One region of the Bacillus sp. EB106-04-04-XG123 genome, then DNA from elsewhere that is predicted to be linked to it. Evidence: a T-box and tRNA genes for the amino acid it is inferred to sense, from the RefSeq annotation. Region 1 holds a T-box; the other holds one or more tRNA genes.
The links. A T-box is a leader RNA that pairs with one kind of tRNA and senses whether it is charged. The one in region 1 lies ahead of thrS (threonine--tRNA ligase), so its partner is inferred to be a tRNA-Thr.
Positions count from the first base shown of each region.

Region 2: it encodes a tRNA-Thr, which carries the amino acid that the T-box ahead of thrS (threonine--tRNA ligase) is inferred to sense. The anticodon was not compared.

Region 1 covers NZ_JBYTDZ010000006.1:51,900-66,928, forward strand. Annotated here, with positions in the region: gene AC3WTB_RS17300 (SpaA isopeptide-forming pilin-related protein) at 1-5,058, opposite strand, end outside; gene AC3WTB_RS17305 (AcpB/EbpR/MafR family transcriptional regulator) at 5,758-7,266, shown strand; gene AC3WTB_RS17310 (hypothetical protein) at 7,322-7,603, opposite strand; gene AC3WTB_RS17315 (hypothetical protein) at 7,946-9,229, opposite strand; gene AC3WTB_RS17320 (hypothetical protein) at 9,247-9,822, opposite strand; gene thrS (threonine--tRNA ligase) at 9,981-11,909, opposite strand; T-box leader at 11,963-12,187, opposite strand; T-box leader at 12,225-12,448, opposite strand; gene AC3WTB_RS17330 (DUF1835 domain-containing protein) at 12,523-13,707, opposite strand; gene AC3WTB_RS17335 (DNA alkylation repair protein) at 13,982-14,812, opposite strand; gene AC3WTB_RS17340 (MFS transporter) at 14,999-15,029, opposite strand, start outside.
Region 2 covers NZ_JBYTDZ010000004.1:1,171-16,199, forward strand. Annotated here, with positions in the region: gene AC3WTB_RS13025 (SulP family inorganic anion transporter) at 1-894, shown strand, start outside; gene AC3WTB_RS13030 (bile acid:sodium symporter family protein) at 956-1,921, shown strand; gene AC3WTB_RS13035 (exo-beta-N-acetylmuramidase NamZ family protein) at 1,964-3,172, opposite strand; gene AC3WTB_RS13040 (glycoside hydrolase family 3 protein) at 3,223-5,142, opposite strand; gene pbp4b (penicillin binding protein PBP4B) at 5,156-6,511, opposite strand; gene AC3WTB_RS13050 (PTS transporter subunit EIIC) at 6,525-7,904, opposite strand; gene AC3WTB_RS13055 (MurR/RpiR family transcriptional regulator) at 7,901-8,770, opposite strand; gene murQ (N-acetylmuramic acid 6-phosphate etherase) at 8,785-9,696, opposite strand; tRNA gene AC3WTB_RS13065 (tRNA-Glu) at 9,917-9,991, shown strand; tRNA gene AC3WTB_RS13070 (tRNA-Val) at 9,998-10,073, shown strand; tRNA gene AC3WTB_RS13075 (tRNA-Thr) at 10,077-10,149, shown strand; tRNA gene AC3WTB_RS13080 (tRNA-Tyr) at 10,178-10,262, shown strand; tRNA gene AC3WTB_RS13085 (tRNA-Gln) at 10,267-10,338, shown strand; gene rocF (arginase) at 10,475-11,386, shown strand; gene sigW (RNA polymerase sigma factor SigW) at 11,570-12,133, shown strand; gene rsiW (anti-sigma-W factor RsiW) at 12,148-12,774, shown strand; gene cdaA (diadenylate cyclase CdaA) at 12,993-13,814, shown strand; gene AC3WTB_RS13110 (CdaR family protein) at 13,807-15,029, shown strand, end outside.

The DNA of each region.
Region 1 (15,029 bases):
TGCATCTAGTTTATGTCCAAACGGAGCCTTCGTTTCAACCAATTGGTAAGCGCCTGGTTTCAAATCGTTGACAGTGATGATGCCTTTCTCGTTTGTTGTTAAACCTGACATCATTTCTTTGCCATCGTCATTGAAAAGTGTAAATTCTGCGCCTTTCAATCTTTCTTTTTCTTCCCCTATTTTTGTGAGTTCTACAGAACCTTTCTTGAGCTGATTGATTGCCTCCACTTGAATCAATTCTTTTTGACCTAATTCAACTTCAAAGACAAGTGGTTTCGTACTCAATTCATAGCCTTCAAGACTCTTTCTTTCAACAAATTGATAGGTTCCAGGTTTTAGCCCTGTGAAGGTGATCTTTCCATCCTGATTGGTTGTAATTCCTTCTCCTCCTGCCACTATCTTTCCTTTATCATCAGATAGATCAAAGACAACCCCTTCTAATGATTTCCCATCTTCGCCTTTTTTGTGGAGCAGCACTCCGCCTGTTTTGCGGCTATTTTCTTTTGTCACACTGACCAGCTTCTCAGGGTTAAATGGAATAGCAAAAGTGACAGGTGTTTCGTCAAGCTCGTGACCGAATGGCGCCTTCGTTTCAACAAACTGATAGGTTCCAGGCTTCAGATCGTTGACGATGATCTTCCCGTTCTGATCAGTGACAAGACCTGTTTTCATCTCTTTTCCATTTGCATCTATAAGCTTGAATTCTGCTCCTTCAAGCACATCATCCTTTTCACCGAGCTTCGTGAGCTGGACAGATCCAGTTTTGAGATCATTGATCACTTTGATTTCTGCCGGTGTTTTTTGTGCGATTTCGATGGTAAAAGGATAAGATTTATTTTTCTTTTGGTAACCATCAATACTCTCTGTCTCCACGAGCTGATATTTGCCCGGTTTGAGATTGTCGACCAAAATCTTCCCATCTTCATCTGTTGTCAAATCTTTACGTACGACTTTGTCATTTTGATCCAAGACTTCAAATTGAACACCTTGAAGCTTCTTGCCATCTTCCCCTTCTTTTTTCACTTCTAATGCACTTGTTTCATAGAAGTTCTTTTGCGAAATGACGACTGGTTCCTTTGGATCAAGTGGTACTTCAAATTTGATTGGCGTTTCATCTAATACATAACCATCGGGTGCTTTTGTTTCAATGAGCTGATACGTGCCCGGCCTTAGTTCGTTTATCGTGATCTTGCCATTTTCTCCTGTGACAAGCGAACCTTTTAGCTCATGCCCATCTTGATCTAAAAGCTTGAACTGTGCACCTTCTAGTCGCTCTCCGCCTTCACCTATTTTGCTCAATTCTGCTGAGCCTTTGATGATGTCATTTACTGCAGTTACAATTGTTGTTTCTGTTTGATTTTCTTTAATGGTGAACGGCCATTTTTGCTGATTTAATTGATAGCCTTTCGGTGCATTTGTCTCAACAAAATAATAGGAACCTGGCTCAAGATGTTTGAAAAGGATTTCTCCTTTTTCATCCGTTTTCAAATCGGTTTGGACGGTATCTCCAGATTCATTTTTCAGTTCAAATTCTGCATTCTCTAATGCTGCACCCGTCTCTTTGTCTTTTTTCGTTAACTTGACATGCTGGCGGATTTCTTGGTTTTGCACCGTCATGCTATTTCCTGTTTTCGCTTGATCTCCAGATTCGTAAGGCTGATCAATCGTTATATGGATCGGATCCTTGGTTTTAATATAACCATCAGGTGCTTTCTCTTCTGTCACGATATAATCACCATACAGAAGACGATCAAATCGAAGAGATCCTTCTTCATCTGTTGTCTTTGTACCAATGACGATGCCGCTCGCAGCATCTGTCAGAGAGAAGCTTGCTCCTTTTAGTGCTTTTCCAGTACTCGCATCTACCTTTTTAACGGTTAAAGCACCAATCGCTCCTGTGCCGTCCCCCATGCCAGCGGTGCGTTTGACCACAATTGAGGCTTCGGATTCCTTTTTAATTTCTTTTACATTTTCACCTCTAAACGTTACTTCGTTTTGAAGTGTACTTCCCACCTTATCTAAAATGAGAGATTGGTATTCTAAAATATATGGTCTCGTGATTTCTTCTTTAAATTTGATTTGAAAAGAATCTGGGTCGAATTCAAGGTCTAGTTCGTAATCCTTCCCTTTTTCCAGCTCTTCTGCTTTTGTCACTTGCCCCTTTTCATCTATTGTCGTCGAATAGAGATGAAATGAGTTTTCAATTATGGCTTGGTTACTGCTTGGATGGTCTATAATCGTCGCATCTTGGACTGTTGATTGACCAAAATTGATATTCACTTTCCAATCAATAACTTTCCCTTGTTGATTTCCTGATTTGCTCGTGTATTTCCCTCCATTTGGAATGGACACCACAGCATTCACATCTGATTCTTTTGTCTGTCCATCATAAAGGGTCGCTTTATTTTCGTAGGTTTTCTGTACTAAATCCATTCCTTCAACACTTGTTTGATACGTGATTTTGTATGGGGAATCAATGGCTTTTTTGAAAATGACTTCGAAGCCTGTTTCTCCCTTTTCATTTTCAAGGAATTTGATGTCATAATGTTCTTTCGCTAATACCTCTTTTTCTTCTGCTCCATTTTCCCCGCCTTGTAAATCAAGCGAATAGACGGTGATTGAATCTTTAAGCAAACGCTGATTTCCTTGAATGAAATCCTCGATTCTCGCCTCTTCTAGATGTTTCAAATTATAGTTCACACCGATATTCCATGTGATCTCTTTTTTCTTTGCATCATAAGTTCCGTTCTTAAAACCATTAGACTGCGTGTATGTGTCAGGCGTGAAGACAGATTGATTTTCCTTCGTCAAATCCTTGCCATCTTCATTTACCCATTCAAGCTTTACATGATTACGCAGATTCTTTTGGTCTTTATCTGCTCTTTTTTCATAATCAAAAGACGTTGTATATGTGACGATATGTTCTGTCTTAATCTCTTTCGTAAATTGAATATCAAATCCATTTTCATGTTCAATTATTAGGTAATCTGTGCCTTCTTCAAGCACTGAATTGCCTGTCGTCACTTTTAAACTATCTTTTTGCAACGTCAATCCTTCGTTTGTAAACGTATCTTTTAATATTAGATTGTTCATCGTTTGTTGATCTTTGTTGAAGGTGATACGCCATGGAATAGTCTTGGTCTTGTAATTTGGTGTTCCATGATTTTTCGTTAGGATTTGCTGGTCAATTCTTTGCTTCCCTTGTTTGCTCTCTTTGCCAGCTGTTACCGTATTGATGATCTCTTCAGCTTCAAAAACCCGCTCGGTTGCTTTTGTTTGATAGGTGATGAGATAAGCTGATTGAATATCTTGATTGAATTGCAAGGTAAACCCGTTTTGTTCATCCTTTTTTTGAGGTTGAACTACATAATTTTCAAACGCTTTTGTCCCTGCTTCGTTGCCATTTTGATCAATTGTGACTTCTTTGACTTGAAATGAATCAGAAATCAGCGCCTGTGTGCCATTAAAGTAGTCTTCTAACAAAGCATCCTTTTGAGCCAGCTTTTTTTCGTTATAGTTATATCGAATTTCCCAAGTAATCGTTTGTGTGACTGGATCGTAGTGAGCGGCTTTTTTATTTAAAGGACTGCCTCTTGTCACATTCACTGTGCCTTCTGCTGAACTGATCACTTTATCACCGGAAACTAGGGACGCTTTATTACGAAATGCAGACTGATCTTGATTTGTAATGTCCGTTTCATACATTAAACGGTAAGCTAGATGCACGTCATCTTTAAATTCAATCGTGAAATCTTGACCATCTGCTGTTTGGCCGATTGTGTAGTGGTTTTCGTCAAGCAGCTGACCAATCGATGTTTCCCCATTTAGCTTTGTATCGATACGATAAAGCTTGATTGAATCTTTTTTCAATGCCTGACCTTCTTGAATCGGATCTAATAGCTTCGCTTGTTTCACATCGTCTAAGTCCATATTAAAATCTACTGTCCATTGAATGGTTTCAGCATTGTAAGATCGATTTGGTTTTCCCTTTTTAGAGACGTTTGGACCATTTGGAATGTATTGAATCGGAATGGATACCGTATCCTTGCCTTCAATCGGGGTAATGATGACTTCTTTTTCTTCCGTGATGACTGTTTGTTGATCTAATTGCGTCCAAACTTGAAGTGTTCCATGGATATTTGAATATTGTTTAATAAAATCGGTGAACTCGATGGAGGCATTTCCGCTCTCATCTACAGAGAAATAACCAACGGTTGCCTGATTAAATTTCATCTCGAGACGATCGATTTTTTCGTAAATCACTAATTCCTCTGGAACCTTGAAATGGAATTCATCCCCGCCATTATAGCTATGCCCATTCGGGATGGCCCACTCATAGTTAATGGAAATCAGCGAGTTGATATCAGGTTTCTCAACTGAATTTCCTTCCGGATCTTCATATATTAATTTCGCATCAGTGAGGAGATTTTCTTGTATCAGCGTTTGTTTTGTAACACTTTGCAGCCCTGCACGCTTAGACACGCTCACTTTGTTTTTTAGTAATTCATCTTCTTCGTTTTGTTTCGTTTGAGCGGCTTCTTGATTGTTAGAAGCTTTATCTTTCTCAGATGAGGTTGAGTCATCTTTTGGAAGGCTTTCTTCACCCTCATTTTGCTTTGTTTTCTCTTCTTGCTGAGTTATACTGGTGACATCGATGTCAATTGATCCTTCTAAATTTGGATCGATCTCAACATCTTCTTTAAATTTTACCGTCACTTCATTTTGTTTTGAAACGGTATACTCGCCAACAGGTATGTCACCTACAGTAATGGGTTCCTTCTGCTCCTTCTCTACCTGGATGGCTGAAGGAAGAGTGAGAACATACGGATATTGTTTTTTTAGATCAATTCCTTTTATTGACCAATGCACAGTGGCCTTTCTTACTTGCTGATCTTCCATGCTTGATAACTTATTGCCTTCGCTATCAGCAAACTCAATATCCCCATAAATATTTTCTTGAATTTCTTTTGCTTGTGCCCCTGCTAAAGGCAAGACTCCTAATATACTAGACTGTATGACTAGCACTGTAATGAGTGCCAGTGACAATATTCTTTTCAATACATCCACCCTTTTCTAAAATTAATTTTCAGCAATGATAAAAAAATCAGTTGTATACTGTCCGATCAATCACTCCGCTTCTGATCAAATATTTTCTAAAAAATTGCACCTTACGACCCTATGAATAAAATGAGTTGATCAATCATGATAGTGGATTCAATAACTGGATTGGGGTCCATAGAAATGGGGAATAGTGAGAGGGATCATGAAAGAATAAATATGAATTTTTCTATTGATACTTGAATGAACAATAAACGATGTGTACATGCATATATAAGCATGTATTCACATATAGTTCGTTCATATGAAACAAGCATGTATCATATTGTATGTATGGTTAGACAGTTCAGCATCATATAGACCGCATTCCTTTCTACTCCCTTTCATATGGTAATCAAAAATCTGCTGCATTTTATTCTTTCATTTACCGTTTCAACAGCAAAAAAATAAACAAAATATCTAAAATGATCCATTTTTATAGGATTCATGGCATAATTATCACCTTTTAAAAGAAAAATATGGAGAATTAACGAATAATATTTGTTTTCGTCTAATTTTTTTCTCTTTTATCATGAAAAGTGAAGACAAAACGATTTAGCCTAAACATTAAAATCATTTTATGCCTATTTAGAAAATCAAATGTTCTTTAAGTGAACTTCATAATATAGAGGCAAGCCAAGGGAAGGAGTTAGTTGTTTAATGGAGCTCATTGATAATAAATCAAAGAGATGGATAAAAATTTTAAAACTGCTTGTATCAAAAGATAAGTGGTGGAGCCTTCAAGAGATATCGAATGAACAAATCGGTTCGGTTCGTGCCATTCAAAGCGATTTAGAACAAATGAAGTCGTTCCAAACAGAAAACGGAGAGCCGTTAATCCACATAAAGCCAAGACAAGGCATATCCATTTGTTATACACAGACGATACGAGTCGACTACTATATCAAAGAAATTCTAAAAGATACGATTGAAATTCGATTGATTGATGGCGTTTTCTTTGAACAAAACAGATCTTTCTATGAATGGATGGACATACTGAATATCAGTAGATCCACATTGTATAACACCATTCATAAAATCAATTCGCTTCTTATCTCGTATGACATTGAGTTACGACCAGATAGTATGCAGTTCCATGGAAATGAGAAGGAGATTCGTCAATTTTTTGTGGAATTTTTGTTTGAAGTCTATGGAAGCAGGCTTTGGCCATTCGATGATATTCAAAAGCAAGATGCAGTTGATTTTTTACAAAAGCTATTTCAGGTGCTCGAAGTCAATCTACCTGATGTGGCGATAGATAAATTTTGCCTATGGCTCGCCGTTTCCATACACCGAGTGAGGAAAAATTTTTCAATACGACGCGATTATAGGTACTCAATGGATAAGGAAAAACAAACATCTACAGCTAAAGGTATCTATAATCAAATCAAAAACTTGGAAGAACACGTTTGCCAAATGACAAAGGACACTTTTGGTGTTACGTTGGATCGTCACGAATTTGTCTTTTTACTATTGATTGAACCAGCTATTGGCCATTATAAATCAATTGAAACTGTCGAAGAAAAATTGACGTTCTTTCAATCGCATACACCACACCTCTTCGAAGCCATTCATTCCTTTATCAATCAACTGGAGTTGATATTTCATCAAGAGGTGGCTAATCGCAAGGCGATGACACTGATTCTTCTCCAATATTATGTGTATTCTAGGGAAATTACCGTAAGAGATGGATTCCTTTTCAAAAAGAAATCGAGGTATTTATCAGAGGTAAAAAAACAGCTTCCTTACTTCTATTCGAGGATTACTCATATCATCCAAGAGTTAAAAACAGACGATATACTTGCTTCTTTTGTGAAAAATGAACGAGAATTGATTCGTATCATTACTTCTAACTGGAGGGGTCTTGTTCATTTGGAAATGGATCGGAGAAACGTGTTGAACATTTTTGTCATTTCAACATTAGGTTATAATCATAGTTTGTTTATTGCGGATTTAATTAAATTAAGATTGCCTCCTCTCATTCATATTTTCACAAGTCCAGAAAATACATTAAATGAACAGACAATGGATCGACTTGGGATTGATATGATTGTGACCGATACTGAACTTCCTAATCAATTAGGACGGTCTACGCTGCTGATCAGCTCTTTTCCAACAAAGAAAGAAGTGGACAACTTGCACTCAAGATTGGTTGATATGACAAACTAAGATTCACCAAAAAAAGCTGCTGAGGAGCTCTCTCAAGCAGCTTTTTGCTTCTGTATTAATGAAGCGCTATTTGTTCATTCATCAAATCAATAGCATAAAGCGATTGCTCATATTCATCTAATAGAAGGTAGACTTTGAGCGGTGCAGCAGTTTGATCTGTCTGCTGCGTGAATAGGACACAAGTGAATTTTTCGATTCCTTCTGGCAGCTTGCTTTTCAGAAAAGGATGAAGAATAGGAGAGATTCGAAGGGTATCAACATCTTGCAACCAAAGCTCATCTTGTAACGCAGGATAATGGTCAACCAAAAACTGACGAAACACTTCCAATGTACTCAAGTTAGATATCCTCACTTTCTTCTATTTATAGCTTTAAGCTTACCTAAAACAAACATGTTCAACTCACCCTATGATCTCAGTCCGCCTATTTTCGCATACTACTAGAGACACAATGTCATTTTTTCTTCTAAAAGATTTGTAGATCAACTTTACTGTCATGAGTTTTCCATATGTATGACGTTTACTGTATGAAATACGAATTCCCACCGATGGACCTATGATCATATTCTTATCTGTTTCTTTCGTGATGAAACGACAACTTCCTTCTACAAAATTCCATTTTTATTCTAAAAAGAGGAAAATAGGACAAAAAAGAACAGCTACTCACTGTTCTTTTAGAAGTTATGAAAGGTCTGTCAAAGAGAATACTTCGCCGCTCACTGCATCAACGCCATCATGACAGTCAAGCTTGCCGCATAAAACATATTGTTTTTGCACATCGTCATAGACGTAGATGGGTGTAAGTTCGAGGCGTTCTCTCAATGTTTCAAAGGCTTCTTTCTGAGAAATGGTGATTTCACTAGCTGTTTGAGATGGATTGAGTATCCCGCATACTTGAAACATCTCTTTTTTATCTATGTAATTAATGGCTTCAAAAGTGCTGGGATCAATGAAGACCTTGATCTTATCCATAAATCCACAGCCTTCTTGCTCATTCGTTTTTAATATCGCTTCGATATAGCCATGATCACGGTGGAGTGTTTTAAGCACCCACTTCCCTGTATCCTTTGAATATTTTTGCGCCAAAAAGGTGCGAACCGCTTTGATACACTCCGCTTGCTCTTCTTTTGAGATCGGGAATGTATCTGGTGAAGGCTCCAGTGAGAAGGCTTGTTCAGCAGTAATGTCCTCGTTTATATTGATTTCCTTTTTTTCAAAGATTTTGGTTAAAGGTTCATTCCACTCCATGACCTGATTCATGTGTATACAATGTGTTTCTTCACGTCCAATTTCAAATGGTATCGTTCCTGTTCCATCGTTCTTGACATAAATTTCTTCTAACGCAAATATAGGGCGGATTCGATTCTGCTCGAAGGAGGGCCAATCAAACCGCTGCACTTGCTGCTGAGCTAAACCCTCGATCCTATCAATGGAAAGCACATATTCTTCAGCTCTTAGTCGTTTTTTTGCCATAAATGGCCCTCGATGTATAAAGTGAATGAGCTGCCCATGTTCATTCCATTTCACCTCGATTCTGCCTGAAGGCGTCACTTTCACACCATCTATTGCTTCTTCGAAAAAAAGTTCCCCTTTCTCCTTTTGTTGCAAGTGAAAATGCTCACCATCAATCAACCCTGTTTCTTGTTCAATCCATTGAATGGCATGAGCTGGATAAGGCCTCTTAAATGTGACACCATTCTTCGCGAAGGTTTTATCCATGACAAAAATAACCGTTTCAACCTGCCCTGTATTCAAATTCACGTCAATCACAGCAGTGCCGTCCGGGTTTAGATCATCGTCCTCTGGTTCAGCTTCATGGGTGGGAAACCATTCCATATTCAATGTATACACCGTTTCATTGAACATATTGACGTAACGATGAAAATTGTGCCTTTTTAGATAGTAAAGATCTAAGCCAAATTTCGCCTTTGTCTGATCGATCAGTTGTTGTATGTTTGCATTCATTTGTTTCACCTCAAAATTCAGTTTAATGGAAGAAGAAAGATGACGATAAAGCCGAATATGACGATCACTGATAATAATCCTAATGCCATTGCCAGCATATTTGATTCCTTTGTAAAGCCTTTTAATCCGTGCGCTTCAGTCGACCGATCGATTTTTCTAAAGCGAAAGAGCATGCTTATATTGATAATGGCTAGAGCCATAACAAATAAGAAAATGAGAAACTTAAGTTCTATTTCAAAGAATGAATCTGGTATTGTTTGTAAACTAAATGATTGGAAGAACATAAGCCCGCTCAATATCAATTTCCAAATGTTCTCCACTCTTTGTTCTTTCTCCCACTCTTTTCCCAATTTTTCTTTTTCATAAATGGCTACCTGCTCAAAAATGGGAATGAAAGACTTTGTTGATCCTTTTTTGATCAAGCCGTAAATGCCTTGAAGGAGCATGAAGATTCCTAAACAAAGAAAGAAATATGTAAATTGAATCTCAACTTTTTGAATCAAAACAAAAAAAATCAAGATCATCACGCCGAATAGTAAATTAGAGATAACTACTTGTTTTGTCCTCATCTTTTTCAGTGCAGCTTGATCCATGTAATACTCCTCTCCGTTTTAAATGTTTCTTTTGAACGCTCTATCTTTATTACGATTTTACCGAAAAAATGTTTCAATATTTTCCCTTTCCATTGCAGAAATGGAAAGGGAAAGACGCCCATCATTCAATGGACGTCTCATTCTTCGTAATGAAATCATCACATCATTTCTTGAGCAGCTGTTCTGTCTTTTATTTGCTCAGCTGCCAAACGTTTAAAATCCTCAACAGACATTTGCTTTGAAGTCTTTTCTCCGTGCTGTCTAATATTTAGTGTGTTGTCTTGCATTTCTGTATCGCCAATGACAGCGATATAAGGGATTTTTTGCATTTGTGCTTCTCTCATTTTATAGCCAAGTTTTTCATCACGCTCATCGATTATTGCTCTTATTCCGATACTTCTTAATTGCTGCTGCACCTTTAAGCAGTGATCAAGGTGAACAGTTGAGACTGGGATGATTTGTACTTGTACTGGTGCTAGCCATAATGGAAAGACACCCGCAAAATGCTCAATGAGAATGCCAAGGAAACGATCTAGAGAACCAAAAATGGCGCTGTGAATCACAACTGGCCGTACCTTTTCATTATTTTCGTTGATATATGTTAAATCAAATTTCTCAGGCATTTGAAAATCCAGCTGAATTGTGGCGCACTGATGGCTCCGCTGCAGGGCATCTTTAATATGAAAATCGATCTTCGGGCCATAAAATGCCCCATCTCCTTCATTTAGCTGATAGTCGACCTTTAGACGATCAAGCACATTTTTTAGTGCTGTTTCGGATATTTCCCAAATGGCATCATCCCCTAAGGCTTTTTCTGGACGAGTGGATAGCTCGACGGAATACTCAAACCCAAATGTCCGATACACATGATCAACTAATTGGAAAATCCGTTTGATTTCAGCTTCGATTTGATCTTCTCTTAAAAAAATGTGAGCATCATCTTGGCAAAATGTCCTGACCCTGAACAATCCATTTAACGCTCCGCTAAATTCATGACGATGCACCTGGCCAAACTCAGCCATTCTGATCGGGAGGTCTCTGTATGAATATAAGCTGTTTTTGAACATGAGCATATGCCCTGGACAGTTCATCGGTTTTAAAGCAAAGCTTGTATGGTCTACTTCTGAGAAATACATATTTTCATGATAATGATCCCAGTGCCCTGACTTTTCCCAAAGCTCTTGGTTCATCATAAACGGTGTACTCACTTCTTCGTATTGCGCTTTTCCTCGCACTTCTCTTGAAAAGGCCATTAATTCATTTCTGACAATCTGACCTTTTGGTAAATAAAACGGCATGCCTGGTGCTTCTTCTGAAAACATAAAGAGGGATAACTGCTTCCCTAATTTCCGGTGATCACGTTTATTTGCTTCTTCCATGAAATGAAGATAATCAGCTAGATGATTTGGATGCTGAAACGCTACACCATACACTCGCTGCAAGACATCCTGATTGCTATCTCCCCGCCAATAAGCCCCTGCAACACGTGTTAGTTTAAATGACTTTAAGTACCCTGTAGAAGGTACATGCGGCCCGCGGCATAAATCTACAAATTCTCCTTGCTGATAAACTGTGATGGCTTCTTGAGAGGGTAACCCTTTTAAAATATCCAGCTTATATGGATCATGTGCAAACAGCGCTTCTGCTTCTTTGTAAGAGACCTCTTTTCTTTGGATGGGATGATTCTCATTTATGATGTTTTTCATCTCTTTTTCAATTTCTTCCAAATCCTCTACGCTTAATGTTTGATCGAGCTTCATATCATAGTAAAATCCATTTTCAATGACAGGTCCGATCCCCAGTGTGACATTGTCATATAACCTTTTCACAGCCTGGGCTAATACGTGTGCTGATGTATGGCGCAGCACTTCAACCCCTTCTTTTGAATCAAGTGTGACAATAGACAGCCCAGCATCGCTGTTTAGCTTTTCACTTAAATCAACCATTTGATCATTGACCTTTCCCGCCACTGCTTTTTTTCTTAAGCTCGGACTAATATGGGAGGCAACATCTGCAACAGTCGTACCTGCGGGAAACTCCTTTATCTTTCCATCTGGAAATTGAATCTTCACCATGTTTTCTCTCATAACTGACACACCTTTCCTATTTTTTGAAATAAAAAAAACACACCCATCCCTCATAGAGGGACGAATGTGTAATCCGTGGTTCCACCCAAATTCCCATAACGCGTATTCGCTTTATGGCTCTGGTGCCGTAACGCGGCATTGACGGTATTGGATACTGCAATTTTCCCCAATACAGCTCAAAGGTGGTAAGACAGCTTTTCTGCGTTAGGAAGATTTCAGCGTGACTTCCCTCTCTGGTAACCGATAAAAGCTGCTCATGTCCTTTTCAAAGCAATGATCCTATATGAGTGTACAAAAAAACACACCCATCCCTCATAGAGGGACGAATGTGTGATCCGTGGTTCCACCCAAATTCCCATAATGCGTATTCGCTTTATGGCTCTGGTGCCGTAACGTGGCGTAGACGATATTGGATACTGTAATTTCCCCAATACAGCTCAAAGGTGGTAAGACAACTTTTCTGTGTTAGGAAGATTTCAGCGTGACTTCCCTCTCTGATAACCAGTAAAAATGGCTCATGTCCTTTTCTTCGCTTTTAATTTCTCCATATCTTACATGATGATGATGGATGATGTAAAGGATTATTTTGTGAAGAGCTTTTGAAATTCATTCTTTAAATGTAATATTGTGTGTATTCACTTGGGCTATATTCAATTTGAAACGCAGGTGATAAGGCCCGTTTCACTTCTTCAGTGATTCTCTCTCCTTCTTGATTGAATTTCTTTTCCATGTCTACACCATTTGGCTGCAAATCATCGGTTTCTTCGTCAAACCAGCGGCCATACTGTATATTCCAATTCCATAACTTTGAGAAAAGGGTATCACTCATTGGTACATCATCTCTTTCTAAATGACATTGACAATGCCCGCAATGAAAAGGTTCACCACCGTAATCTCCTTCAATTTTCACAAAAGGATGATCCTTAAACTCTCGACAGCACACCCATTTTTTGAAGTTCTGACCGAACTCTGTCAGTTTAATCGAGTAATAACGCATGGAAGTTCGTTTTCCTTTCATGTCAAACATCCCTTGATCAATTAATGTCTTCAATCGATATTCAATAAAATCATCACCGATATACTGATCTAAATGACCAATGACTTCTCCTATTAAGCGTGGAGTGACGATATACTCCTCTTCTGGCGCGGACTGATGAAGCCGCTTAGCCATTTTCACTAAATAAGCATCAAATTCATCTTCTGGTACGCTGATCATTTGTCCTTTTTGCCATATCCGAAGCGTATCATTTTCTTTAGCAAATGAAAGCCATTCGTTTTGTAATCTTTCTCTCTCTTCTTTTGTCACTATGTGACTATGCTCTTTACTCTCATACAAAATTTTAAATTTTTCAGATGTGATTTCTCCGGAATCTCGAAGGATCATTCTTCTTGTATTCGTATTGAACAGCTGATCAAATGCTGTCGTTGTATTGATTACTGACAATTCAACCCTTTTTTCTTTTAATAAATAGACGGCATATCTCAAGCCAATTTGCTCATGTGCATTACTGCCTGTCCAGATGAGTATACGACTGCCAGCTTTTATTTCTTTTATTTGCTGAAGCATTCTATGCTGATCGTTGACCATGTCATCAAAATAGCCAAATTCATTTGACATCACGTTACGCAGCCACTCTATACGGTTCGCTTGTCCTTCATGTTCGTGTAAATGTAGAAGTGGCCCAATTGAATAAATATCATCAAAAGAGATGACATCATCTATTTGATCTTGCTTCATTTCACGTATTGCTTGTTTTAAACTACCGGCAGCTGCCGCCCCAAATATGATATGTATCATCATCCGTCTCCCTTTATCTTACAGTTTATTTCATCTTCACCTATTCATGGTTCTTGCGTCAATTCTATTGAGTCAATTTCATTCAAAAGTATGACGAGGAGATGATTAGATCTTTACAGAAGTAATCATGGCAGAACAGTGGTAGCTAGACTTTTACGAAAAACGAAAAGCCCCACGAAATGGGGCTATTTGCGTACAACTCTCTGAGACTTTCTTTCCAATTGATTTATTGATAGAAATCTCCTCATAAAAGGAATGTAGATCATGCTCTAATTCACAAATCCCCCTTCACAATCGTTCTCTTAGCTTTTTTAACAATCCTGCTTGTCGCTTTTGTCTCAGAATCCTTTGACCACTGTTCGCACATGTTTCGTACCCAATCAGACTGTGTTTTGCTAGCGTCATTCAGCCAGTTTCCTACAGAATCTTGAACATATGTTGATGGATCAGATTTGAGGTGATTTAGAATTGGCAGTGCCCTCTCTGGTTCCTGCTTTAATAACTCAATATGCTTTGTCCATACACCTCTTGGACGGATCGATTCTACAGAGAATCGACGAATATGTTCATCCTCGCTTTTTGCCCATTCTGTTAAATATTCTATACTTTGATCGAGCTGCTGACTTAGACTTTCTCTCACTGACATCCAAGCAATTTCGCGTACACCAAAATGATGATCAGCTGCAAATGGCTGAATGTACGCTAGTTTCTCTTCCAAAGAGGATGAATGCTGCTTGTTCATATAAGCAGCCCAACAGCGGATGCTATCAGATATGTGACGGCTGCATGCCTGTATGACTTCCACTCTTTTTTCCTCATTTTCTTCCTGCAGTACTTCATCTAACAAATGACCGATAAGACGAATCGCTTTCATGCCTGACCCCGCTTTTTGTTTGGCGATTTCTGCTGAAAGATCGATTAAATGTTTGTCTAAACCAATAAACGGCAAAACATGCTGTAATAGAGTCACGTGATTGACAGCCAACCATTCAGTTAAATTGACACTCTCTAACTCTCCCTGATTCAAAAGAATCAAGACGTCATGAGGAATGTCACTCCCCTTTCGAGCGCCTTTACGATTGATGATCTTCTCACTTATTGGCATTATGTATTCTCTCCTGTCTACCAGTACATTTTTGTCATTATTTTTTGGAGTCATTTGTTATTAACGCTTAAAGACCTTTGGATATTCACTCCCATTGTAGCAAATAAACTTCCTCAACTGGTTCATTTTTCAAATCAAAAAGGAACTACCGAAATAAGTAGTTCCCTCAATACTAGTGAATCTATGTTACCTTCCTTGCTCCATCACCTTCAAACTC
Region 2 (15,029 bases), on a different contig from region 1:
GTATTTGGACATATTGATGTTAGAACCGTTGGAGATATGGGAGAGCTTCCTAGTTCTTTGCCTGTTTTTCTGATACCTCAAGTTCCGTTTAACTGGGAAACACTTGCTATCATTTTTCCTTATTCTTTAGCACTTGCGATGGTTGGTTTACTTGAGTCTCTTTTAACCGCACAGATTGTCGATGATATGACAGAGACGTCTAGTAATAAGAACAAGGAAGCGAGAGGTCAAGGGATTGCCAATGTGGTTGCGGGATTCTTTGGTGGTATGGCTGGCTGTGCGATGATTGGCCAATCTGTGATTAATACGAAGGCAGGAGGACGAGGCCGGCTTTCTACCTTTGTAGCGGGTGCTTTTTTAATGGTGTTGATTTTTGTACTAGGTGATGTCGTGGTTCAAATTCCGATGGCTGCTCTAGTGGCTGTGATGTTCATGGTTTCCATTGGCACATTTGATTGGAGTTCCTTTCAGCAGCTAAAAAAGAATCCGAAAACAGATTCTATTGTGATGGTTGTCACGGTCATGACGGTGGTGTTGACTCATGATTTATCAAAAGGTGTTTTTGCAGGTGTACTGCTTAGTGCGATATTCTTTGTCGCAAAGATATCGAAGCTCCATATTACGTCTAAAGAAAGCCAGGCAGGTACTTGGGTATATCGAGTTAAAGGGCAAATTTTCTTTGCTTCTGTCACTGACTTGATCCAAGCTTTCCATCAGGGGAAAGAAATCCAATCTGTTGTAATTGATTTGTCTGAAGCACGTATATGGGATGAATCAGGCGTAGCAGCGATAGAACGTATAAAGGAAAGGTATCAAGCAAATGGCGTCCAGGTGGACGTAGTTGGAATGGATACATCAAGTCAAAAGCTTGTGAAACAAGTGAATGGTTCTTAAAAAGGCCTTTCTGTCTGTTACAATAGAAAAGGTAAGAAAGTGAAGGATGGAGGTGGCCGGCATGCTTTTGCGTTTGAATCAAGTGCTCGGCCGGATGATGCCGCTCATTACACCTTTTAGTGTGTTACTCGGTGTTTTATTGGCGGCTTACTTAAAGGATTATACGTTTTTAGTGCCATGGGTATTTGCTGTGATGACCTTTGCAGGGAGTTTGTCTTCTACTTTTTCGGCTTTAAAGCATACGGTGATGCACCCATTGCCTTTGATTTTATCGTTTATGATTTTGCATGTGTTGATGCCTCTTTATGCTTGGTCAGCGGGACATCTCATATTTGCGGGAGATGCCATGACGATCACTGGTTTGACACTTGCAATGGTGATTCCCACAGGAGTCTCTAGTTTAATATGGGCGGCAATGTATAAAGGGAATGTTGGATTAACGTTATCCATTATTTTAATTGATACAATGCTTTCGCCATTAATTGTGCCAGCCAGTTTGTCACTTTTGGCCGGTACACAAGTTCATATGGACATGGTGGCGATCATGAAAGGGCTGTTTGGGATGGTGGTGCTTCCATCTATTTTAGGTATGCTTGTTCGTCACTATGCAAAGCCTGATGTGACGAAAAAGATCAGTCAGACACTGTCACCTTTTTCAAAAATAGGCTTGTTTGTAGTGGTGTCGATTAACAGTTCTGTTGTTGCGCCTTACTTACGTGAACTGGATGCCGCATTTTTTAGCAAAGCAGCAACGGTGTTTCTCATTGCGATGAGCGGATATGCGTTTGCATGGTTGATTGGGAAGGCGATGAAATGTACTCAAGAAGAGATTGTGGCCATCGTGTATACGGGCGGTATGAGAAACATTAGTGCGGGGGCTGTGCTTGCCATTAGCTTTTTCCCGCCTGCTGTCGCTGTTCCTGTGGTGATTGGCATGCTGTTTCAGCAAGTGCTTGCTGCCTTATTTGGCTTCTTACTCAATCGTTTTGAGCTGAAAGCACCTGCTGTGACCAAGTCTTTCTCATGAAAAAAACCTCCATCCTTTGATAGATGGAGGTTTTTTGGTGATTTAATAGATGAGATATTTTTTTCGCTTCTTTTCGAATGTTTTGAGGTCATGATGATAACGTTTCATGATGTGTTTGACGGAAGTTCCTTTTTTGATTTCTTCTTTCATCCAGCCATTCCCGATGAGTTTGTCAAAACTGCCTGTTTGAAGGAACTGAAAGTCGTTAGGATATAAATCATGTATTGCTGTGATGATGGATAACCCCGTTTTCACCGCTTCGAAGGATGAGCGGTCTGTGACGTATAACTGCACACCGTGAGATAGTGTACCGGCATGTTTAGAAAATGTGGGGGTGAATGACACAGGTCTAAATTGAACGCCTTTTAGTTTTAGCTGATTTAAATGATCTGCCAGCTCGCTGCTATTGATATATGGTGCACCAATGAGCTCGAATGGTTTTGTCGTTCCTCTGCCTTCAGAGACATTTGTGCCTTCAATTAATCCTGTGGCAGGATATACAAAGGTACTATCCACTGTTGGCATGTTAGGGGAAGGAAGGACGAACGGCAGCTTCGTGTCATCAAATGTCATGGACCGTTTCCAATTTTTCATTTTGATGACTGTTACATCAGCATTGATATGAAACTCTTTGTTAAACAGTTTTGCAAGCTCACCAGTAGTCATTCCATGTCTTAGCGGGATTGGATAGAGCCCTACAAATGAGGCGTGTTCAGGCTCTAAAACAGGTCCTTCTACTTTTAGTCCGCCAATGGGATTTGGGCGGTCTAGGACAACAAAGGGAATGTTGTTTTCTTTAGCGGCTTCCATCGCATAGGCCATTGTATAAATATAGGTGTAATAACGAGTACCAACGTCTTGAATATCAAACAGCAGGACATCTACATTTTTTAGCATTTCAGGAGTTGGTTTTCTTGTTTTGCCATAAAGAGAGTAAACAGGAAGACCTGTTTTTTCATCGGTATAGGATTCGACGCCTTCTCCTGCTTGTGCATCGCCGCGCACGCCGTGTTCAGGCCCATATAAAGCAGTGAGCTTGATATCTGGATGTTCAAATAGGAGGTCGACACTGCTTTTCATATTTGCATCAATGCCAGTCGGGTTGGTAATGAGACCGACCCTTTTCCCTTTTAGCCATGAAAGATTGCTTGAGAGTAGTGTTTCGATCCCTGTTTTGACTGCTGCTTTTTTTCCTTTTGTGTCTGTTCGTTCTTGATCTGCGGGAGAGGCGGCGGTCAATGTGCTCATCATGAGAATGCTTGCGAGTATGAAACTTGCTGTTTTCTTCAAGAGAATCCCTCCTATTTGATCTGTTTCCCTTTCAAATTGAGTCCATAGCCGAATGGGTAAAGGGTTTGATTTGGATGAGTGACAGATGGGATATCAACTGGCAGTTTCCCTTTAGGTGATGCAGCTCCAAATATCACTTCTAGTCCAGCAGGAATATTTGGCTGATTGAATTGTCCGTTTGAGTAGCCTTTAAAACCGTACACAGCTAGTAAGGCATCAGCTTCTTCAAAATTTGCCGCATCATAAGGGTTTCTAAGACTCATGATGACCATTTTTTTATTTTGTGCTCCTGCTTCTTTCATGACAGCACGAGGGAAGGCAGTTGCCCATTTTTTTGGGTCCTGGACATTGTCATCAATTACGCCATCATTTACAGCTGGGTCATTTTGGACAACGTAAGAGCCAGTGATGACATAGTCAGCTTCTTGAATTAGTTTGGCAGAGTCTTTGGTGAACGTTTTATCCGCAAAAGCATATGACTGGATGCGTACAGGCTTGATCTTTTTTTGTTTTATGAGAGATTCGACTGTGACAGACATTGCTTTTGTCTGATCTTCGTAAGGTGCCATGACCACGATTTTGTCATTCTTTTTAGGCTTGAAAGGTAAGGTTTTTTTGTTGTTTTTAAGCAGGGTGATTCCTTCACGTGCCATTTTTTGTTCTGCTTGACGGTGCGATTTTTTCCCGACGACTTGAGTGGCTTTTTTGATTTTTTTCTCAAGACTGATTGGTTTTTTGGAGGAAATAATGCCGCGTTTGATTTTCAATTGAAGAATTTTTTCGACGGATTCGTTAATCTGCGACATCGGAATTTCTTTCTTTAAAATCGCTTGTTTGACCGCATTAAATACATTCTCCAGGTTTTTCTCTGTTTTTAATGAGGTAACTGGTGCTGGCATGAGAGCGATGTCGACGCCTGCTTTAATGGCCATCACTACGGCTTCTTCCTGTCCAAAATTTTCTGCAATCGCTTTCATGTTTAGGGCGTCTGTCACAACAACACCTTGAAAGCCCATCTCTTCTTTTAATAAGTGTGTGATGACTTTTTTTGATAAGGTTGCTGGAACCATGATGTCCTCGCCATCTTTCTTGCTTCGATACGTTGTGTCATCAATGGCAGGAAATTGCACATGAGCGGTCATGACCATATCTGCACCAGCATTGATCGCTTGTTGGAACGGATACAGCTCAACCTTTTTTAAACGATCTAGGTCATGCTCTACGAGCGGCAAGCCATAGTGACTGTCGACCGCTGTATCACCATGTCCCGGGAAATGTTTTAGTGTGGAAATGGTCTTTTCCTTTTGAAGTCCTTTCATGGTTTGAAGGCCAAGTCTAGAGACAAGAGCAGGATCAGAGCTAAAGGAACGGACACCAATGACGGGGTTGTTTGGGTTGTTATTCACATCAAGCACAGGAGAGAAGTTTGTATTAATCCCCAAGGCGTTTAATTCTTTTCCGATGATTTTTCCTGTGTCATATGCATTTTTTTTGCTTCTAGAGGCACCAATCGACATATTTCCTGGGAAATGTGTTCCCTTTTGTAACCTTGTGACGATTCCGCCTTCTTGATCAATAGAAATGAGTAAAGGAATGTTTGGTGATGCTTTTTGAAATTCGTGGGTGAGTTTCACGGTTTGTTCCGTATCAACGACATTCTCCGCAAATAAGATGACACCACCTAGATGATATTTTTCTACAAGGTGAGATACTTCGTTATTCATCTTTGTGAAGCCTGTAGGTGCGGATTCATCTTTTGTTTGCCAATTGCGAAAGTCCGGCATGAGCATTTGACCTATCTTTTCATCCAGTGACATGTCTTGAACCATTTGTTTAGCGGTGGGCAGAGAGGCAGAGCTAACCTTTTCCGTTGGAATGGAAGAGGTTAGCAGGGCTAAAACTAGTGCAGCGGGAAAGAGAGCTTTCAACATCGAATTCCTCCTTTTACTTAAAAGATTCGTAGATTGCAGTCATGATGCTTCCATAAGTACCAGTTGGGAACAGGTCACCTTCAAATTGATTAGGATTGGTTTCTGGTGAAACAACGGGTGAATGTTTCTTATTCGTCAGCAAGACGACACCTAAATTGTGTTTAGGATCAATCAACGTCATTGTGCCGGTCCAGCCAGTATGTCCATAGGCTTCGTTACTTGCATATTTTCCAAACATCCATTCCATGTCAGTATGACCGTTTTTTCTCCAGCCTAGCCCGTAAGTTGGGTTCGTATCAGAGGAGGCTGTAAAGAGATCGATGGAAGCTTGATCAAAGATGGTTGTTTTTCCATAGCCTCCTTTGTTAAGCATCAGCTGAAGCAGCACGGCCATATCTGAGGTATTCGAGAAAAGTCCAGCGTGGCCGGAGATACCTGCCATTGAGTAATATGCTTTCTCGTCGTGTACTTCACCTAGCAGGGTGTACCGTCGGATGTTTTCAAAATCGATTACACCGTCTCGTGAATTGCCTAAACGTTCTGTTGCTGCAAAATGCTTCGGCTTGAAGCCTTTTTGCAGCGGATTGAACATTGTGTGTTTGAGACCTAACGGCCGATAAATGGTTGACTCGACATATTGATCAAGAGGCATGCCTGTTTTCTTCTCGATGATCATGCCCAGCAGCATGTAATCAATATCACTATAAATGTGCTGGGTACCTGGCTTGTATTGCAGCGGTACTTTTGGCAGCCATTTCATCGTTGTTTTTCTATCTTGAGAATAAAAAGAGCCAGCTGATTCTTTGCTATAAAATAAGACACTAGAAGGGAGACCGGCAGAATGGGTGAGAAGATCCTTTACCCGGAGCTGGTCTTTACCGGTTACCTTTGCATCAGGTTCATCCTGAAAATCTGGAAGGATGGTCTGTATTTTTTCGTTGACATCAAGTTTTTTCTCGTAGACAAGCTTTTGCAGGGCATAGTTGGTCGCATACATTTTTGTATTGGATGCCAAATCGAATAGTGTATCCTTTTTCATTTTTTTATATGATTTGAGCGCTGTTGTACCATCGTATTTTTGCCGGTAGCCATAGGCTTTTTGATGGACGATCTTTCCGTCCTTGATAATGATGAGAGCGGCTCCTGGAAATCCTGCTTTGATGTCATTTTGAATCATTTGATCAACCTTCCTCAGCTGCCTGGAAGAAAAACCTACTTGTTCCGGTCGTTTTGCTTTTTTTAAGACGGGATATTCTTCAGGTGCTGTTTTAGACAAAGACGATACAGGATGGGAGCTAGTTGCAAATGTTTGTACTGGTAACCCAAGGAGCATGAGCAGACATGTGATCAAGAGAAAACATTTCTTCAAGGTCTAGACCTCCTTATTGATTGTGATCCTCGAATTCAACAGCCATATCATCATGAAATCCAAATAAGTATGTGAAGAAAAATCCAGCAACATATGCGATAAATAGTCCAATTAAGTAAAGAAGCATTTGATGTGTGTGAACAATAAAGGTTAATGGAAGACCAGATACACCGATGGCTTTCGTCGCGATTTGGAAGTAGGCTTGAAAAGCGCCGCCGATTCCTGCACCAAGACAAGCGGTGAGAAATGGTCGTCCTAGCGGGAGTGTGACACCAAAAATGAGTGGTTCACCAATGCCCAGCATCCCAGAAGGAAGTCCACCAGCAATGGCTCTTTTGAGCTTTTTCTTTTTTGTTTTCATATATATGGCGAATGCAGCGCCTACCTGTCCTGCACCGCCCATAGCGAGAATTGGCAGAAGCGGGTCATCTCCAATTGAATTGATGAGTTCCATATGAATCGGTGTCAGCCCTTGATGAAGTCCTGTTACAACAAGTGGAAGGAAGGTCGCACCAAGAACAAATCCTGCGAAGATTCCGCCCATATTTAATAAGTAAGTCAGTCCTGAGGTGATGGCATCAGATATAAATCCGCCGACTGGCATGAAGACAACATATGTGAAAATGCCTGTAATGAGTAGTGTGATGGTTGGTGTGACGATGATATCAAGAGATTGCGGGACGAAGCGTCTAATTCGGGTTTCCACAAGTGCCATAAAGATGGCGGCTAGAAGAACACCGATGAGTCCGCCTCTGCCTGGTAGAATATTTGTGCCAAATAACATAATGTCTGCGGAGGCTGGGTTAATAATGAGAATACCAGCTAATGCGCCTAATGCAGGAGAGCCTCCAAATTCCTTTGCGGCGTTTGTTCCGACTAATATCCCTAGGTAGGCGAAAAGGCCAGAACCTATAACTGTTAAAATAACTGCGGCTTGAGATTTTTCGTCAAGCCAGCCTGCTTGCACGATCGCTTTTGTAATCCCAGTAATAAGCCCTGAAGCAACAAGTGCCGGAATGATTGGAATGAAAATGCTGGCAATCCGCCGTAAGAACAGCTTGAACGGTGTGCGGTTTTTTTGTGAAATGGCTTGCTTGTTTTTTTGTGCTTCGTTGTTTAAATCATAAGAGCCAGACGCATTTAGAAGCTGTTCAAACGCACTTGATACTTGGTTGACAACACCGGTACCTAAAATGATTTGAAGCGTTTCTGCTTCGACGACGCCAATAACGCCATCGAGTTCTTTGATTGCTGTGATGTGAACTTTTTCATTATCGATCGGTGTAATTCGAAGACGTGTCATACAATGTGTATGGGAAGAGATATTTTCAGAACCACCACAGAGTGAAAGAATGTCTTTCGCCAACTGCTGATATTTCTTTTGATGACTCATGTTGAATCCCCCTTTGTTTTTCGTTTCATGGAGCGGATGGCATGCCTTGTCTTGTCAATATATTGCGCTGTCTCTTCATATTGACGAGAAGCTAAACTGAGGAACAAGACATCAATTAAGTAGAGCTGTGCCATTCTAGAGGAAGTGGCAGCACTGCGAAAAGGTGCTTCATTGGAACCGGACGTCGATAGGTGAACATCACATAAAGCAGAAACGCTAGTATGACCTGGATGTGTTAAAGCAATGGTTTTCACTTGGTTGTCTTTTGCGAGCTGAAGGGCTTGAATGATGTCTAACGTTTCTCCTGAAAAGGAGATACCAAACACAATGTCATTCTCTCCTGCATTTGCAATGACCGTAGATGCAATGTGCATGTCAGTGAAGGCTGTCGCTGCATAGTTAATTCTGAGAAATTTCTGCTGGGCATCAGCTGCGACGATGCCAGATGCACCAACACCGATAAAATGAATTTGGTTTGCATTCAGCAGTAATTGAACAGCCTTTTCTAAAGCATCTGCATTTAAAATAGAAGCGGTGTCCTTAATCGATTGAATCGAGTTTCCTGCTGTTTTTTGAATAATGGATTGAAGCGGTTCATCTTGTTCGATATCTCTGTAGCCTTGTTTATCGTCATGCATCAAGTCTCCAGCGATCCGCATTTTTAAATCTTGATAGCCATCCAGCCCGAGAGATTTACAAAGACGGATGACTGCAGAGCTGCTTGCGCCGGCTGCCTGACTGATTTCGTGTACTGTACTTTTAATGACTTTGTCAGGATGGGCAAGGATATAGTCTGCAATGATTTTTTCAGATTGGGGGAGCTTTGATTTGATTGTGTGTAGTAGGGTAAGTCCACCTGCTGACATGAGCTCTGCCTCCTTTAGGATTGATAACGTGAGATCGCTTTGTCGATGTGGCCATTCGTTTTGCTCAGTAAATCTTTGGCTGTTTTCTTGTCTGTGTTTGTTTGGAGCATGACGATGGCAGTTTTGACTTCTAAGTCTGCTGCTTCGAGAGTCTTTACGGCTTGTTCGTAGGAAGCATTTGTCACATGTTGAATGATGGTGATGGCGCGTTCTTTTAATTTATGATTGCTGACTTTTACATCAACCATCAGGTTTTCATATACTTTGCCTTGTCTGACCATGACTGAGGTGGAAAGCATATTTAAAATCATTTTATGAGCGGATGCGGCTTTCATTCTTGTTGACCCAGTAATGGCCTCTGGTCCTACAATGACCTCAATGGCGCAATCTGCAAGCTCGCTAATTTCTGCTTGTTCATTGCAGCTGAGTGCTACTGTTTTAGCTCCAATTGACTTTGCATAGTTTAAAGCGCCGATGATATAAGGGGTCCTACCGCTTGCGGCAATTCCGACGACTGTATCTTTTGATGTCAGGTGGATGTGTACTAAATCCTGTTTGCCGGCTTCTTCACTATCTTCCACATCTTCGGCAGCTTGAGAAAAAGCTGAGTCTCCGCCTGCCATGATGCCTACAATGACATCAGGTGAGACGCTATAGGTTGGGGGACATTCGACAGCATCCATTACGCCAATTCTGCCGCTTGTTCCGGCGCCTAAATAAACGAGTCTGCCTCCATTTGAGATGGATTCATAGGCAAAGTCACTTGCTGTTTTGACATGGGGAAGTACAAGGTTGACTGCTTGAGCGACCTTCATATCTTCTTTATTAATCATCTGGAGTATTTCAAGCGGATCTGCTTGAGAAATTCCCATTGTGTTGGGGTTTCTTGATTCTGTTGTCAAAGAACGCAGTTGAGATGGCTGCATGTGACATACCTCCTTATTTCTTCATTTTCAGTATATTGAGTATGATATGAAATTTCAATATTATATTTGAATATTGAAATTATATTTCAGTCGAAATGTTGAATAAATAGGGAGTAAATAGTTAGAAAATAAAAAAAATAAAAATCCCCTTTACAAAAGGGGGACAACCTGTATATAATAACTTTTGTCAGCTTCACGGAAACAACAAACTTGACAAACTGGCCCGTTGGTCAAGCGGTTAAGACACCGCCCTTTCACGGCGGTAACACGGGTTCGAATCCCGTACGGGTCACCATGATGTGGAGGATTAGCTCAGCTGGGAGAGCATCTGCCTTACAAGCAGAGGGTCGGCGGTTCGAGCCCGTCATCCTCCACCATATGCCGGTGTAGCTCAACTGGTAGAGCAACTGACTTGTAATCAGTAGGTTGGGGGTTCAAGTCCTCTTGCCGGCACTGTTTTTTCTTTATCAATTCCATATGTGGAGGGGTAGCGAAGTGGCTAAACGCGGCGGACTGTAAATCCGCTCCCTCCGGGTTCGGCGGTTCGAATCCGTCCCCCTCCACCATTTTTGGGCTATAGCCAAGCGGTAAGGCAACGGACTTTGACTCCGTCATGCGTTGGTTCGAATCCAGCTAGCCCAGTTAAGACACCTTTTTCAAAAAGGTGTCTTTTTTTATGTTGGCAGAGAGAATGTATAACTATTCAAAATGTTGTCGAGTTGAGTCAGAAGGCATCAAGAAAGTAAAATATAAGCATGAACGGAAAGGGGATGTACATATGGGAGAGCAAAAGAAGGTCACGATTGTTGGAGTTCCGATGGACTTGGGGCAAACGAGAAGGGGCGTCGATATGGGGCCGAGTGCGATTCGTTGTGCAGGCGTAAAAGAAAAATTGGAAACGCTCTCATTTGATGTGGAGGATCTCGGAGATATTCCAGTTGAACAAAGAGATGATGAGAAAGGTTTATATACAAGTGAAAAGCTGAAAAATTTAACGGAGAATGCTGGTGCGAATCAGCTGCTTGCTGAGAAGGTTGACAGTATTGTGCAATCAGGTTCGTTTCCGCTCATTTTAGGTGGTGATCACAGTATTGCGATTGGCACACTTGCTGGGGTAGCCAAGCATTATGAAAACTTAGGAGTCATTTGGTATGATGCACACGGGGATTTGAATACGGAGGAAACCTCTCCTTCTGGAAATATTCATGGCATGCCGCTTGCTGTCAGTCTCGGTTTTGGGCATGCAGATTTAACGAACATTGGCGGTTATTCACCTAAATTGAAACCTGAAAATGTCGTTATAATTGGTGCTCGATCTTTAGATGAAGGAGAGCGGGCATTGATTCGAGAGAAAGGCATTAAAGTCTATACGATGCATGAAATTGATCGTTTAGGGATGACAAGGGTGATGGAGGAAGCTATTGCTTATCTAAAGGAAAGAACAGATGGTGTCCATCTCTCGCTTGATTTAGACGGGCTAGACCCAGCGGAATGCCCTGGTGTAGGCACTCCGGTAGCAGGCGGCATTAGTTACCGGGAGAGTCATCTTGCAATGGAGCTTTTAGAGGAGGCGGGTATTTTAACGTCTGCTGAATTTGTTGAAGTAAATCCGGTTTTAGATGAGAAAAACAAAACAGCAGAAGCGGCTGTGGCATTAATTGGATCGTTAATGGGTGAAAAGCTATTGTAGAGCGGGACTTGTTCCCGTTCTTTTTTGTTTTGGGAAAATTTAAGGATATGTTAAGGTTTTTACCGGTTGATAAGCGTAACACACTGTCAAAAATTTGTTACACTATTTTTTAGAGGAGAATGAAACCTTTTGGAAAGAGGTTCGTATACATAAAGACCGGTGAAGGCAGAGGTTGAATATACTATGGACACAATGATTAAAAAGAGAATTAAGCAAGTGAAAAAAGGCGACCAGAACGCATTTGCAGACATCGTAGACCTGTATAAAGACAAAATTTATCAGCTGTGCTACCGTATGCTTGGGAATGCACATGAAGCGGAGGATATTGCGCAGGAGGCGTTTATTCGTGCTTATGTGAATATCGAAAGCTTTGATGTGAATCGTAAGTTTTCCACGTGGCTGTACCGCATTGCAACCAACCTGACCATCGACCGTATTCGCAAAAAAAAGCCGGATTACTATTTAGATGCAGAGGTGGCAGGAACAGAAGGATTAAATATGTATTCTCAAATTGCTGCTGATGGCATTTTGCCAGAGGATGAGGTGGTGTCTCTTGAATTATCGAGTACCATTCAGCAAAAAATTCTAAGATTACCCGACAAATATCGTTCGGTCATCGTATTAAAGTATATTGATGAACTCTCGTTAAAAGAGATTAGTGAGATTCTGAATATACCAGTTGGTACGGTGAAAACGAGAATACACAGGGGTAGAGAGGCTCTCCGGAAACAGTTGAGAGACCTTTGAGTGAGGTGATTTTGATGAGCTGTCAGGATAGAATCGTCCAGCTTATGCATCAGTATTTAGACGGGGACATTGAGCCCCAAGACGAAAAAGAATTAAAAAGCCATCTGCAATCGTGTGAGGAGTGCCGTACTCATTTTCAACAAATTGAGAAATCCATCGCGCTAGTGCAGAGTACATCTCATATAGAAGCACCATCTGATTTCACTGCAAAGGTGATGGCAGGTCTTCCAAAGGAGAAAAAGCGTGTGTCGGTTCAAAGATGGATCAAAGCTCACCCGCTGATGGTAGCCGCTGCCCTCTTTCTCATTTTAATGGGAGGTAGTCTGTTCACGAGCTGGAATACCGATCATAATTTCAGTGTGTCAAAGCAGCCGAATCTCGTCGTTGAAAATGATACAGTGACCGTACCTAAAGGGGAAACCGTAAAGGGTGATGTCACTGTCAAAAATGGCAAGTTGATTGTAGAAGGCAAGGTTGATGGAAATGTCACCGTCGTCAATGGGGAACAGTTGACTGCTTCTGCCGGACAAGTCACTGGTCAAATTAATGAAATTAATGAAGTGTTTGATTGGATCTGGTACAAAATGAAATCAACAGCACAAAACGTAATGCGGGTCATTGGGCCAGAGGAGCAAAAGTAACTCAATCGGCTTAAGAGCAGTCTCTAAGGGGGCTGCTCTTTTTTCTATACATTGGTGAGATTCACGCATACTAACAAGTCAGCCAGATATGGCAACTATTTTCCTTGCTGAAACAAAATGTGGTATAATAGCCACGCTATGTATTGATACATAGGCTCTTTTTATATTAAAAAAATGCATCAAACGAAGAATAACTGAAAATTCTGGAGGACGAGGAAATGGCTTTAGGGGATATTCCTTTTTTGCAGTACCTCGGTAATGCTGTTGATATTCTCGTTGTTTGGTATGTGATATATAAATTAATGATGGTCATCCGCGGAACAAAAGCGGTTCAGCTTTTAAAGGGAATTGTGGTCATTGTTCTCGTCAGGATGGGAAGTGCGTATCTCGGTCTTAACACACTTCAATGGCTGATGGATCAAGCGATTACGTGGGGATTCCTTGCGATCATTATTATTTTTCAGCCAGAGCTAAGGAGAGCGCTTGAGCAGCTTGGGCGCGGCCGTTTCTTCTCAAGAAGCGGGACACCTGTAGAGGAACAGCAGCAGAAAACGATCGAGGCAATTACAAAAGCAATTAACTATATGGCGAAACGCAGAATCGGCGCGCTGCTGACAATTGAGCGCGATACCGGAATGAATGATTACATAGAGACAGGAATTCCTTTGAATGCAAAGGTGAGTTCAGAGCTGCTCATTAATATTTTCATTCCGAATACACCGCTTCATGACGGTGCTGTCATTATGAAGCGGGATGAGATTGCAGCTGCAGCTTGCTATTTACCGCTGTCAGAAAGCCCTTTTATCTCTAAGGAGCTTGGGACGCGTCATAGGGCGGCAGTCGGAATTAGTGAAGTGACAGACAGCTTAACTGTCATCGTTTCTGAGGAAACTGGCGGCATTTCTGTCGCAAGGAATGGTGATCTTCACCGAGAATTGACAGAAGAAGCGCTTGAAGAAATGCTGATTGCTGAATTTAGTAAGAACAGCAAAGATGCTTCCTCGACCAAATGGTATTGGAGGGGCAAGAAAAATGGATAAGATTTTGAATAATCGCTGGGCCGTTAAGCTTCTTGCATTGGTCTTCGCTTTATTGCTGTATGGTGCAGTCAATTCAGCGCAAGCGCCCACGCCGAAAAAAATCGGTGAATCCTTTTTCCCAACATCGACGACAGATGAAGCAACTTTAACTGACATTCCTGTTAAAGCGTATTATGATGACGAGAAATACGTTGTCACCGGTGTGCCGCAGACAGTCAATGTCACGATTAAAGGATCAACAAGTGCTGTGAAAACAGCAAGACAAACAAAGAATTTTGAAATTTACGCAGACATGCAGAACTTATCGACAGGTACACATAAAGTGGAGCTGAAGGCAAGAGATGTATCGAAGGGACTCACACTATCGATTAATCCATCTGTGACGACTGTGACGATACAAGAAAAAACGACAGCTGAATTTCCTGTTGAAACTGAATTTTATAATCAAAATAAAATCAAAGACGGCTATTCACCTGAACAGCCCATTGTGAATCCGAAAAAGGTCACAGTTACTGGATCAAAGGACGTCATCGACAAAATTTCTGTCATTAAAGCTTTTGTGAATTTAGAGGATGTCGATCAGCAAATTGAAAAAGAAGCGAAGCTCACTGTGTATGATAGCAGCGGGAATGAGCTGCCAGTCGAAGTAAGTCCGTCCGTGGTGGATATTACGGTTCCAATCTCGAGTCCGAGCAAAAAGGTTCCGTTTAAACTTGAGCGGACGGGCAGCTTGCCAGAAGGGATCAGCATTTCAAGCATTGAGACAAGCCCGAGTGAGGTCACAGTGTACGGCTCTCAAAAGGCACTGGATGCACTTGATTTTATTGATGGCGTCAAGCTGGACCTAAGTAAGATCAAAGATGATACGGAGATTGATGCCGATATTCCGCTGCCAGATGGTGTGAAAAAGGTATCACCCGAAACTGTTAAGATCAAAGTGAAGGTTGCAACAGCTGAAGAAAAAAAGATCGATAATGTACCGATTTCTGTCGTGGGTTTGAGCAAGGATCTCACATCTGATTTTGTGAGCCCATCTTCTGGACGGATCACGTTAACAGCAAAGGGGTCGAAGAGTGCGATTGATAAACTAAAGGCTTCAGATGTTGAAGCCTATATCAATGCAGGGGACTTGAACGAAGGAACCCATGAGGTCAAAGTTCAAGTGAATGGTCCTCAAAATGTGACATGGACATTATCAAGATCAAAGGTCAAAGT